2 linked regions of the Geotalea uraniireducens genome follow. The protein of the gene in region 1 binds, or shares a complex with, the protein of each later gene. Links are inferred from orthologs where the notes say so. Each region holds a gene or a part of one and is shown on either strand. Other genes may lie near its edges.

Region 1 (6,470 bases):
AACCCGCATGACATTCTCAGGGTCCTTGGCCTTAAAGAGCTGGCCAAGTATCTCGTCGACGAAGTCCAAGAGGTTTATCGCTTACAAGGGGTAAAGATTAATGATAAGCACATCGAAACCATCGTTCGACAGATGCTGCGCCGGGTGCGGATTAAAGAGGTCGGCGATACCAGCCTCTTGATTGATGACCAACTTGAGCGTTGGGTCTTTGAAGAAGAGAACGAACGAGTGCTTGCCAAAGGTGGCCGGCCGGCCATCGCCGAACCGCTTCTCCTCGGCATCACGAAAGCGTCTCTGTCAACTGAATCGTTCATCTCCGCGGCGTCTTTCCAGGAAACTACAAAAGTGTTGACACAAGCTGCCATTGAAGGTAAGGTTGACAGCCTTCGTGGCCTCAAGGAAAACGTGATCATGGGGCGTCTAATCCCGGCAGGTACGGGCCTTTCACGGTATCGCAATCTCAAAGTGGTTGCGGATCATTTGCAGGAACTCCAGGAAGTTGTGGAAGAACCTGAGGTGGAAGGGGAGTTTGACGAGGCCGAATAATGGTCGCGCCCTTGTATGGCTGTCTGTCTAGGTGTGCAAAAAAAGCTTGACAAGTAGATTGTTGCCTGATATTTTCATCGCTTCCGCAGGGGGTAGACCCTCGATGAGAAGTTGCTACTGGGAGAGTAAGGATGCCTACAATTAACCAGCTGATTCGCCTTGGTCGCGAAAGCAAAAAGGAAAAGTCGACTGCACCGGCTTTGAAGTGTTGCCCGCAGAAGCGGGGGGTCTGTACGAGGGTTTATACCACTACGCCGAAAAAGCCGAACTCTGCGTTGCGCAAGGTTGCCAGGGTGCGGTTGACCAATGGGATAGAGGTTACTTCCTATATTCCGGGGGTCGGGCATAACCTGCAGGAACACTCGGTGGTGCTGATCCGTGGCGGCAGGGTAAAAGACCTTCCTGGGGTGCGGTACCATATCGTTCGTGGTACGTTGGATTCCGTCGGCGTTAAAGATCGGAAGAAGAGTCGCTCCAAGTACGGCGCGAAGCGGCCTAAGTAAAAGTCTTTGGATGAGAGGGTGTTATGCCGAGAAGAAGAGAAGTAGCTAAAAGGGTGATCCTTCCTGATCCTAAGTTTAACGATAGGGTCGTGGCGAAGCTTGTTAATGTAATAATGTCTGACGGTAAGAAGAGTACTGCGGAGCGTGCGCTGTATGGTGCGCTTGATATCGTGGCCCAAAAGGTTGGCGAGGAAGCGGTCAAGGTTCTTAAAAAATGTCTTGATAATATCAAGCCGACCTTGGAGGTTAAGTCACGCCGCGTTGGTGGCTCTACTTATCAGGTGCCGGTTGAGGTTCGGGCAGAGCGGCGGGTTTCTCTGGCGATGCGCTGGCTTGTGCGTTATGCGAACGAGCGGTCTGAGAAGACGGTGACCGACAAATTGGCTGGGGAAATACTTGATGCCTATAATGGTCGCGGCGCTGCCGTGAAGAAGCGTGAAGATACGCATCGGATGGCAGAGGCGAACAGGGCGTTTGCTCACTACCGCTGGTAGTTTAATATAGTGTTTAGGTTTTTTGGAGGATTGTGTGGCTAGACTTGTGCCGTTGGAAAAAACAAGAAATATCGGGATTATGGCCCATATTGATGCAGGTAAGACGACGACTACCGAGCGTATCCTGTATTACACGGGGGTATCCCATAAAATCGGCGAAGTCCATGAAGGGACTGCCACGATGGACTGGATGGAGCAGGAGCAAGAGCGTGGAATTACAATTACTTCCGCGGCGACGACCTGTTTCTGGAATGATCATCGTGTGAATATTATTGATACGCCTGGTCATGTTGACTTCACGATTGAGGTTGAGCGTTCATTGCGCGTGTTGGATGGCGCGGTGGCCGTCTTTTGCTCGGTTGGTGGTGTTGAGCCTCAGTCCGAGACGGTGTGGCGGCAGGCTGATAAGTATGGCGTCCCCCGCATTGCCTTTATCAATAAGATGGACCGCGTTGGTGCTGACTTCTTCCGTGGGGTTGGGATGATTCGTGATCGGTTGAAGGCTAACCCGGTCCCTGTTCAGCTGCCGATCGGTGCGGAAGATACGTACCGCGGTGTGGTCGACCTTGTAGAAATGAAGGCGATCGTCTGGGATGAGGAATCTCTTGGTGCTAGGTACCACGAAGAGGAGATCCCCGCTGATCTTGCCGAGCTTGCTCACGAATATCGTGAAAAGATGATCGAGGAGGTTGCAACGCACGATGAGGCGTTGATGGAGAAGTACCTGTCGGGTGAAGAGCTTTCAGTCGAAGAGGTTCGCGCTGCGATACGCTATGCCACGATCAATATTCATATTTGCCCGGTGCTTTGCGGTTCGGCGTTCAAGAACAAAGGTGTGCAAAACCTTTTGAATGCAGTCGTTGATTTTCTGCCTTCGCCCGTCGATATCCCTGCCATTAAAGGGGTTGATTCCAAGACTGGGGATCAGATCGAGCGGAAAGCCGCTGATGATGAGCCGTTTGCAGCCCTGGCCTTCAAGATAATGACAGACCCGTTTGTTGGGCAGTTATGCTTTTTCCGTGTCTACTCGGGTGTTCTTAATTCGGGTTCCTATGTTTATAATTCCACCAAGGAAAAGAAAGAGCGCATCGGTCGTTTGCTGAAAATGCACGCGAACAAGCGTGAAGAAATTAAAGAAGTGTATGCCGGCGATATTGCTGCTGCGGTTGGTTTGAAATACACGACCACCGGCGACACGCTCTGCCCAGAGGATGCCCCGGTAATCCTTGAGTCGATTGAATTCCCTGAACCTGTCATTGCGATCGCCATTGAACCCAAGACTAAGGCGGATCAGGAAAAATTAGGGATCAGCCTGCAGAAGCTTGCCAGTGAGGATCCGTCTTTCCGGGTAAAGACCGACGAGGAGACTGGGCAGACGATTATTTCCGGGATGGGCGAATTGCATCTTGAAATTATTGTTGACCGGTTGATGCGCGAGTTCAAGGTCGAGGCGAACGTTGGTAAGCCGCAGGTTGCTTATCGTGAGACAGTTACGAAAAAGGTTAAGGTTGAAGGCAAGTTTGTTCGGCAATCGGGTGGTCGTGGTCAGTATGGCCATGTCTGGGTTGAGATTGAGCCGCAAGAGCCGGGCAAAGGCTATGAATTTGTTGATGCAATCAAGGGCGGTGTTGTTCCGCGTGAATATATTCCGGCTGTAGACAAAGGTATCCAGGAGTCTATGGATACTGGGGTTCTCGCCGGCTTCCCGACAGTTGACTTCAAGATCACTCTGGTCGATGGTTCCTACCATGAAGTCGACTCTTCCGAAATGGCGTTCAAGATCGCTGGCTCCATGGCATTCAAGGAAGCGGCAGCTAAAGCGTCCCCGGTTCTTCTTGAGCCGATCATGTCTGTTGAGGTCGTTGTCCCGGAAGAGTATATGGGCGACGTGATTGGCGATCTTAACTCGCGCCGTGGCCGGATTATGGGAATGGAAAGCAGGGCTGGCGCACAGGTCGTAAGTTCGATGGTGCCGCTGGCTCAAATGTTCGGGTATGCAACCGACTTACGTTCTGCAACGCAGGGCCGTGCAACCTACACGATGACTTTTGATCATTACGAGCAGGTGCCGAAGTCGGTGTCCGAAGAGATTATTGCGAAAGTTAAAGGATAATATTTTCCGTCGAGGGAGGGAATCCTAAATGGCAAAGGCTAAATTCGAGAGGACAAAACCGCACGTCAATATTGGCACGATCGGTCACGTAGACCACGGGAAGACGACGCTGACTGCTGCGATCACGAAGGTTCTTGCGGAACAGGGGAAGGCAGAGTTTCGTGCGTTTGATCAGATTGACAATGCTCCCGAAGAGCGTGAGCGTGGTATCACCATTGCGACCGCCCACGTGGAATACGAGACGGACAAGCGACACTATGCACACGTAGACTGCCCGGGTCATGCCGACTATGTTAAGAACATGATCACCGGTGCGGCGCAGATGGACGGCGCCATTCTGGTTGTCTCGGCCGCCGACGGGCCGATGCCGCAGACCCGTGAGCACATCCTGCTTGCGCGTCAGGTTGGGGTTCCGTACATCGTCGTGTTCCTGAACAAGGCGGACGTGGTTGACGATGCCGAGCTGCTGGAGCTGGTCGAGCTGGAGATCCGCGAGCTGCTGTCGTCCTATGACTTCCCTGGCGATGATATTCCGATCATCAAAGGTTCGGCGCTGAAGGCGCTGGAAGGCGACAAGGGCGAGCTGGGCGAGCAGGCGATCTTCAAGCTGATGGAAGCGGTCGACAGCTATATTCCGGAGCCGGAGCGGGCCATCGACAAGCCGTTCCTGATGCCGGTGGAAGACGTATTCTCGATTTCGGGTCGCGGTACCGTGGCGACGGGGCGCGTTGAGCGCGGGATTGTCAAGGTCGGTGAAGAAGTCGAGATCGTCGGGATGCGTGCGACGAGCAAGACGACGGTAACCGGGGTCGAGATGTTCCGGAAGCTGCTCGACGAAGGTCGCGCTGGTGACAACATCGGCGCCCTGCTGCGCGGAATCAAGCGTGAAGACATCGAGCGTGGGCAGGTATTGGCCAAGCCGGGTTCGATCACTCCGCACACCAAGTTCAAGGCGGAAGCATACATCCTGACCAAGGAAGAAGGTGGTCGTCATACGCCGTTCTTCAACGGCTATCGTCCGCAGTTCTACTTCCGGACGACGGACGTGACGGGTGTTGTGGACCTGCCAGCGGGGACTGAGATGGTAATGCCTGGTGACAACGTGGCGATGACGATCAACCTGATCACGCCGATCGCGATGGACGAAGGTCTGCGGTTCGCGATCCGTGAAGGTGGCCGTACCGTTGGCGCCGGCGTCGTTAGCTCCATTATTGAATAACGTTGTTACGAGGAAGAAATGCCAAGTCAAAAGATTAGAATCCGGCTCAAAGCGTTCGATCATAAACTTCTTGATCAATCTGTAGGTGAGATTGTTGATACGGCCAAGCGGACAGGTGCTCGCGTGGCTGGACCGATCCCTCTGCCGACGATTATCAACAAATATTGTGTGTTGCGTGGACCTCACGTTGACAAGAAATCGCGTGAACAGTTTGAGATTCGGACACACAAGCGATTGATCGATATTCTGGATCCGACCCAGCAGACGGTTGATGCCTTGATGAAGCTAGACCTGTCGGCTGGTGTGGATGTGGAAATTAAGCTTTAACGAGAATTCACAGATAGGATTGGAACCATGAAGAAGGGTTTAATAGCTAGAAAACTGGGAATGACTCAGATCTTCGCGGAAGATGGCAAGCGGATACCTGTTACGGTCGTTGAGGCAGGTCCGTGTGTGGTTGTGCAGAAGAAGACGGTTGAGTCTGATGGGTACAACGCCATCCAGGTAGGTTTTGCAGCTAAAGAGGCGAGCAAAGCCAATCAGGCGCTTATCGGCCATTGCCGCTCTGCGAAACAAGGAGTTTTTTCCTTTCTCCGTGAGTTTAGATTTGACTCGGTGGATTCCTATAATGTAGGTGATGTTGTCTCTGCTGATGTTTTTGCCGAGGGCGAGTTCGTAGATGTAACCGGAACAAGCATTGGTAAAGGCTTCCAAGGGGTCGTCAAGCGTTGGGGGTTTAGAGGCGGCCGCTCGTCGCACGGCTCGTGTTTCCACAGGGCACCGGGTTCGATCGGGAGTTCTGCTTACCCGTCCCGCGTATTTAAAAATAAGAAGATGCCCGGACAGCTTGGCAATGAAAAGGTAACTGTGCAGCGGTTGCAGATCGTGAGAGTTGATTCCGATAGTAATCTGCTTTTTATCAAGGGGGCTGTCCCTGGTGCACAGAATGGCATTTTGCTTGTTAAGGATAGCGTCAAGGCGTGAGAGAATAGTTGGCTCTGGAGATTCTTATGGCAACGATCGATGTATTCGACCTGAAAAAAAATAAAGTAGCTGAAATGAGCCTTGACGACGCCGTCTTCAATGGTGAAGTGAAGGAATACCTGATTCATGAGGCAATCAAGGTTCAACTTGCTAACCGGCGTGCTGGAACAGTGGCAGTGAAGAACCGTTCAGCAGTATCCGGCGGCGGGAAAAAGCCCTATCGTCAAAAAGGTACCGGGCAGGCGCGTCAAGGTTGTATCCGGGCTCCCCATTATGTCGGTGGTGGAGTGGCTTTTGGCCCTCAGCCAAAAGTTTACAATCTGTCAATGAATAAGAAAGCCAGAAAGGCTGCTGTAAGATCTGCCCTTTCGATGCTGTATAAGGGGAACAAGCTTTCTGTTGTTAATGCTTTTGATCTCCCCAGTATATCCACCAAATCGTTTGTCGGTGTTATGAAAGCGTTTGAGGTAGATAAGACGTTGGTTGTTTTGGATTCGCCGAATGCGAATCTTGAGCTCTCGGCGCGAAACGTAAAACATGTGAAGGTGGTCAAAGCCGACCAGCTAAGTGTTTATGATATCGTTCGCTACAATAATATCATTCTTACCGAG
Region 2 (6,552 bases), 960 kb from region 1 along the record:
GAAGTCGTATTCGCTTCGGGTTGCTATAACAACGAAATCATTCTCTCTCTCCGCACCAATCGCTCCGATATCAATGCGGGAGAGCTCAGCAGGCGCATCGTCGCCGGTCTCGGACTTGCCGGCGGCCACGGCATGATGGCTGGTGGCAAGGTTTGTCTGGCAATGGGACGCGATGAGGTTGCCGAGCACCTTCTGCATCGGCTGCTCGCCGAGCTTTCCCTTGAAAAGGAGATTCCCGTAGCACTGGATGCCTCACACTACTCTCTTGGGGAAGACGCCGCCGCTAATCGGCTGGAGAGTTGACAGCCTAGCTTTGATCGTTTAACGTATAGCGCCCAATCCTGGTCAAGAGAGGTGAATTATGCGTGCGGATGGACGTGATGCTGCAAGTCTCAGGGATATCAAAATTGTCCGGAACTATATTAAGCATGCTGAAGGTTCGGTGTTGGTATCGTTTGGGGATACGAAAGTAATTTGTACCGCGTCAGTTGAGGCTAGTGTCCCGCCTTTTCTTCGGGGTAAAGGGAGCGGATGGGTAACCGCAGAATACTCGATGCTTCCCCGGGCTACCCATTCACGTTCGCCGCGTGAGGCGGTCAAGGGTAAAATCGGCGGCCGGACCCATGAAATTCAAAGGCTCATTGGTCGATCACTGCGGGCCGTCACAGATTTGACGCTCTTGGGAGAGCGAAGCGTTTTGGTTGATTGTGATGTCATTCAGGCCGATGGCGGGACACGAACAGCGTCAATAACGGGAGCCTATGTAGCTCTGGCCGATGCCTTGCGGGGGCTGGTCACTGAGGGGGCCATCGAAGCGATACCGCTACGTGAATCTGTCGCTGCTGTGAGTGTCGGCATTGTGAATGGCGAGGTTTTGCTCGATCTTAATTATCTTGAAGATTCGTCGGCTGAAGTAGACATGAATTTCGTGATGACATCCTCCGAGCGTTTTGTTGAAGTTCAGGGTACCGCAGAGCTCGAACCGTTTACGGTAAGCCAGATGGATGAGCTGCGTAACATGGCGATGCGCGGGATTCGTCAGCTGATTGCCATCCAGAATGAGGTTCTTGCAGAATGACACATCTTGTTATTGCCACGCGCAATAAGGGGAAAATGCGAGAGATTGCCGAACTCCTTGCCGGGATGGAGATTACGTTGCTGTCTCCCGATGACTTTGCCGAGTTTCCAGAGGTTGCTGAGGACGGGGAGACATTTGAAGAGAATGCAGTCAAAAAAGCCCGAAGTGCAGTTGTAGCTACCGGTCTTCCTTCTCTGGCCGATGATTCGGGTTTGATAGTTCCTCTCTTGGGCGGGCGCCCTGGGGTCTTTTCTGCCCGCTTTGCACGGGAAGGTGCATCGGACGGAGAGAATAACGATAAACTCCTCGCGGAACTGACGGGGTTTCCTTTAGCTGCGAGAAATGCGTCATTCTGTTGTGTAATTGCACTATGTTTTCCCGGTGGCGAATGCCTGATTTTCCGGGGAGAGCTTGCTGGGATGATTCTTGACCAACCGCACGGTAACGGGGGGTTTGGCTACGATCCGCTTTTCTATGTTGCCGATCAAGGGAAAACCCTTGCCGAACTGCCCAGCGAAGTTAAAAACCGGATAAGTCACCGCGGCAAGGCACTCGCTGAATTGAAAAAGTACTTGTTTTCTCCGTGATCGTATAAAATGCTTGCATGCCACGCACGGGTGTGTTAATTATACAAATTCCGACGGGGTGTAGCGCAGTCTGGCTAGCGCACCTGCCTTGGGAGCAGGGGGTCGGAGGTTCGAATCCTCTCACCCCGACCAGAACTGCGCCTGTAGCTCAGCTGGATAGAGCAACGGACTTCTAATCCGTAGGTCAGAGGTTCGAATCCTCTCAGGCGTGCCAAAAGAATAATATGGTGGCTATGGTGAAGGGGTCTAACACACATGACTGTGACTCATGCATTCGTGGGTTCAAATCCCACTAGCCACCCCATTTAAGACAAGCCCCGTGATAAACGGGGCTTATTCGTATGTGGCGCAGTTTTTTGCGAGAGTGGCGGAACTGGCAGACGCACTGGACTTAGGATCCAGCGGGCAACCGTAGGGGTTCGACTCCCCTCTCTCGCACCATTCTTAATCGTTTAGGGACCCCGCCGTTGCTCCTTTACTGCCTTCCGACGTAATTCCCCCAGGGGCTATAGACAAAATAAATCCATAAGAGAGGTTAACGATGACCAGTACCATCGAGACACTGAGCAGCGTCAAAAAGAAAATTTCCTTCGAAATCAGTGCAGAGCGGGTAGCATCCGAGATTGATAAGGTCTATGAGCAAATCCGGAAGCGGTCGGCGATTAAAGGGTTTAGAAAAGGGAAAGCTCCCCTCTCATTTATTGAAAAGCACTACAGTTCGGTTATGGAAGGGGATGTGCTGAAAAACCTTTTTGATGAGACGTATTTCAAGGCGTTGGCTGATCATAAGATTTTCCCGGTATCGCATCCGGTCATTGAGAGCGATGATGTGAAACGAGGCGAGTCTCTCAAGTATTCGGCAACCGTGGAAGTTATGCCCGAAATTGAGGTGAAGGATTATCTCGGCCTGGAAGTGAAAAAGGAGTTGTTTGTTGTCGATGATTCAGTTGTCGAGAAGCGTCTCGACGAAATGAGGGAAAATATGGCCCAGGTCGTGCCTGCAGGCGAAGGGGCACAGGTTGAACAGGGCCAATATGTAATAATCGATTTCACCGGGTATGTCGACGATAAGCCCTTTGAAGGAGGGAATGCTGAAAGTTATCAGCTGGAGATCGGCTCTGGGCGCTTTATTCCGGGGTTTGAGGAGCAAATCGTTGGTATGAAGTGCGGCGAGCAGAAGACGATCACCGTCCCGTTTCCTGAAGATTATTGGAACAAAGATCTTGCCGGGAAAGATGCCCGTTTTGATGTTACGGTCCGGGAGATTAAGGTTAAGGAATTGCCGGAACTCGATGATGAATTTGCGGCACAGTTCGGTGAGTTTGCCTCTTTGGCCGATTTGCGGGAAAAGATTGGTGAAGTGTATGAAAAACAGGAACTTAGCCGGATTCGGGCCGACCTTCAGGATAGGATTGTAAAGGCGATTATCGAAAAGAATGAAATTGAGGTACCGACGACATTTGTTGATAAGCAGCTAGAACTAATGCTTTCCAACACCAAGAACAGGCTTGCCGGTCAACGGCTTACCCTTGAGATGATGGGAATGGACGATGATAAATTCAAGGTACAGTATCGCGATGTTGCGGAAAGCCAAGTGAAGGGCTCGTTGCTGCTCGAAGCGGTGGCCAAAAAAGAGGCCGTTAAAGTCGAGCAGGCAGATATTGAGAAAAAGCTGCTGGAGATCGCGCAGGAAAGCGGCCAGGATATTGCTCGCATGAAGGAGTATTATGAGCAGAACCGTTCTGCCAAGGAAAATTTGGAAGCTCATCTGGCGGAAGAAAAGGTGATGGAATACCTCTTGCAAAATGCTGTCGTAACTGAAGTGCCTAAGGACCAACTTTAGAGACGGGGGAGAATCATGCTCGTACCGATTGTTGTTGAACAGACTGGCAGAGGGGAACGTTCCTACGACATATATTCGCGTCTGCTCAAGGATCGCATTGTTTTTCTCGGTGGCGCCATTGATGATTCCGTTGCGAATCTTGTTATTGCCCAGTTGCTGTTTTTGGAGGCAGAAGATCCCGATAAGGATATCCATCTGTATATTAATTCTCCCGGCGGTGTCGTGACGTCAGGATTGGCCATTTATGACACCATGAGGTATATCAAGGCCCCTGTTTCGACCATTTGCGTCGGGCAGGCCGCGTCAATGGGGGCTCTACTCCTTGCGGGCGGTGAAAAAGGAAAGCGTTTTAGCCTGACTCATTCACGGATTATGATTCACCAACCGATTGGCGGTTTCCAAGGCCAAGCCACGGATATCCACATCCATGCTCAGGAAATTCTCAAATTGAAGAAACGGCTCAATGAGATCCTTGCCGAAAGCTCCGGACAACCTCTGACCAAGGTGGAAAATGACACCGAGCGTGACTATTTTATGTCTGGTGAAGAGGCGAAGAACTATGGTATCATTGACGACATAATCGAGCGCAAGACGATCAGTGGAGGTCCTCGTTGAGTAGAAGAAATGACAGTAGCGATAACCTGACCTGCTCCTTCTGCGGAAAGAGCCAGGATGAGGTGAAGAAGCTCATTGCCGGCCCGACAGTATACATTTGCGACGAGTGTATCGAGTTGTGTAACGATATCATTGCCGAGGAGACAAAACTCGAAGAGGCAATGGGGCCGGATGTCAAGAAACTGCCGAAACCGCAGGAAATCAAGGAGGTCCTTGACGAGTACGTCATTGGCCAGGATCGGGCAAAAAAGATACTCGCTGTCGCGGTTTACAATCATTACAAACGCATTGAATCGATGGGCAAGCCTAGCGATGTCGAAATGCAGAAAAGCAATATTCTTCTCCTTGGGCCGACAGGTTCAGGCAAAACGTTGCTGGCCCAGACTCTGGCACGGATTCTTAAGGTGCCATTTGCCATGGCAGATGCAACTAATTTGACTGAAGCGGGTTACGTCGGTGAGGATGTTGAAAATATTATCCTTAATCTGCTTCAGGCAGCAGACTACGATGTAGAGCGGGCTCAGAAAGGGATCATCTACATCGACGAAATCGATAAGATTGCACGAAAATCCGATTCGCCATCAATCACAAGAGATGTCTCGGGAGAAGGGGTTCAGCAAGCACTGCTGAAGATTATCGAAGGAACTGTCGCCAGCGTTCCCCCCAAAGGCGGCAGGAAGCATCCGCAACAGGAATTTTTGAAGGTAGATACTACCAATATCCTTTTTGTTTGCGGTGGTGCCTTTGCCGGGCTTGAAAATGTGATTCAGCAGCGGATCGGTGTCAAGACGCTTGGCTTCGGCGCTGACGTGAAGAAAAAAATCGAGAAGCGTGCCGGTGAATTGCTGGCGGAAGTTACCCCGGAAGACCTGCTCAAGTTTGGCTTCATTCCGGAATTTATCGGTAGGCTCCCCGTATTGGCCACCCTTCATGAACTGGATGAAGCGGCCATGGTACAGATTCTCAAAGAGCCTAAAAATGCGCTTGTGAAACAGTATCAGAAGTTGTTCGAGATGGAGCATGTCAAGTTGAAGTTTACCGACGGGTCGCTGGTGGCGATTGCCCGGGAAGCGCTGAAACGTAAAACCGGGGCGCGGGGACTTCGTTCAATCCTAGAGAATTCCATGCTGGATATTATGTATGAGATTCCCTCCCAGACGATGGTGAAGGAAGTTGTCATTAACGAAGATGTAATTTACAACAAAGAAAAGCCGATCATTGTCTATGAAAACGTGGCTGAATCAGCCTAGATAGAGTCAAGGATATACATGGATTTTATTGAAGAGGATAGCAGCATGGCCAGAGGGGATCTGCAAAGATTCCCTCTTTTACCTTTAAGGGATATCGTTGTCTTCCCCCATATGGTCGTTCCACTTTTCGTTGGCAGGGAAAAGTCCATTTCCGCCCTCGAAGCAGCGATGAATGGGAATCGACTCATTTTTCTTGCTGCGCAGAAGAATGCAAAGACCGAAGAGCCAAAACGCGAAGATATCTTCGGTGTCGGCACTGTTGCTCAGATAATTCAGCTTCTCAAACTCCCTGATGGAACTGTTAAGGTTCTTGTAGAAGGGAAAAGACGCGCCGAGATCATTTCTTACGTGCAACATCAAGACTACTTCGTTGTTGATGTCCATCCGTTTGATGATCAGGGGGATGCCGGCGTTGAAGTTGAGGCGCTGATGCGGAGCGCCCGGATGACATTTGAGAGTTATGTCAAGCTGACCAAGGGTGTCCCGCAAGATGTTCTCAATACCTTAGCCAGTATCACTGATCCGGCTCGGTTGGCCGATACCCTTACTCCGCATCTTAATCTGAAGCTTGCTGACCGCCAGCTCCTGCTGGATTTGCGTGATGCCGGCCAGCGGCTGGAGCGCCTTTTGGCTTTCATGGAGGCTGAAGTCGAGATTCTCCAGCTGGAAAGCAAGATCCGATCCCGGGTTAAGAAACAGATGGAGAAGAACCAGAAGGAGTATTACCTCAACGAGCAGATGAGGGCCATCCAAAAAGAACTTGGTGGTAAGGATGAGTTCAAGCAGGAGCTTCTGGAACTCGAAGAACGGGCAAATAAGGGAAAACTCTCGAAAGAGGCAAAACAAAAGGTTACCGCAGAATTGAAGAAGCTCAGGCTGATGTCACCGACGTCGGCCGAGGCCACGGTCGTCAGAAATTACATCGATTGGTTGGTATCGTTGCCTTGGGGGAAGTTATCGCGCGAAAATCGAGATATTGGTCGAGCTGAAGAAGTACTTGATGCTGATCATTACGGCCTTGAAAAAGTTAAGGAACGGATTCTCGAATTTTTGGCCGTTCAGACGTTGGTCAAAAAGTTGAAAGGGCCGATCCTTTGCCTGGTCGGTCCTCCTGGGGTGGGAAAAACCTCGCTGGCTCGTTCCATTGCTACGGCAACCGGCAGAGATTTTGTTAAGATG

What was found.
Region 2: the proteins of rpsG (region 1) and tig are in contact, whole or in part, in a crystal structure (PDB 3GTY), measured with the Thermotoga maritima proteins. The link is inferred for Geotalea uraniireducens from one-to-one orthologs. Residues at the interface, in WP_004081843.1 of Thermotoga maritima: Lys34, Lys52, Lys55, Glu59, Arg62, Gln63, Glu66, Asn67, Lys69, Val71, Arg95, Ala109, Lys110, Lys111, Gly112, Arg113, Pro114, Glu117, Glu121, Ile124, Ala125, Tyr127, Asn128, Asn129, Thr130, Gly131, Lys135, Asp139, Arg142, Met143; in WP_004081061.1 of Thermotoga maritima: Glu122, Val124, Val129, Leu130, Tyr133, Glu188, Gly259, Ile262, Tyr263, Glu266, Ser270, Glu273, Gln274, Glu277, Arg308, Gln311, Ile312, Ser315, Tyr316, Glu325, Arg329, Arg336, Leu363, Phe366, Trp367, Arg373, Leu377, Arg381, Leu384, Glu387.

Annotation. Positions count from the first base shown.
Region 1 is NZ_AP027151.1:3,450,791-3,457,260, reverse strand. What follows is about bases 1-2,807. They hold rpsG (30S ribosomal protein S7), read left to right. Parts: upstream 1-1,072; coding sequence 1,073-1,543; downstream 1,544-2,807. Other genes in these bases: fusA (elongation factor G), read left to right, coding at 1,578-2,807; rpsL (30S ribosomal protein S12), read left to right, coding at 678-1,049; rpoC (DNA-directed RNA polymerase subunit beta'), read left to right, coding at 1-546. Also shown: more of fusA, read left to right, coding at 2,808-3,656; tuf (elongation factor Tu), read left to right, coding at 3,685-4,875; rpsJ (30S ribosomal protein S10), read left to right, coding at 4,894-5,202; rplC (50S ribosomal protein L3), read left to right, coding at 5,230-5,859; rplD (50S ribosomal protein L4), read left to right, coding at 5,886-6,470.
Region 2 is NZ_AP027151.1:2,489,321-2,495,872, reverse strand. The notes cover bases 1,469-4,357. They hold tig (trigger factor), read left to right. Parts: upstream 1,469-2,206; coding sequence 2,207-3,508; downstream 3,509-4,357. Other genes in these bases: clpX (ATP-dependent Clp protease ATP-binding subunit ClpX), read left to right, coding at 4,120-4,357; clpP (ATP-dependent Clp endopeptidase proteolytic subunit ClpP), read left to right, coding at 3,524-4,123; QMN23_RS11665 (XTP/dITP diphosphatase), read left to right, coding at 1,469-1,665. Outside these bases: QMN23_RS11675 (DHH family phosphoesterase), read left to right, coding at 1-303; rph (ribonuclease PH), read left to right, coding at 362-1,078; more of QMN23_RS11665, read left to right, coding at 1,075-1,468; more of clpX, read left to right, coding at 4,358-5,373; lon (endopeptidase La), read left to right, coding at 5,392-6,552. UniProt on the Bacillus subtilis protein: Involved in protein export. Acts as a chaperone by maintaining the newly synthesized protein in an open conformation. Functions as a peptidyl-prolyl cis-trans isomerase.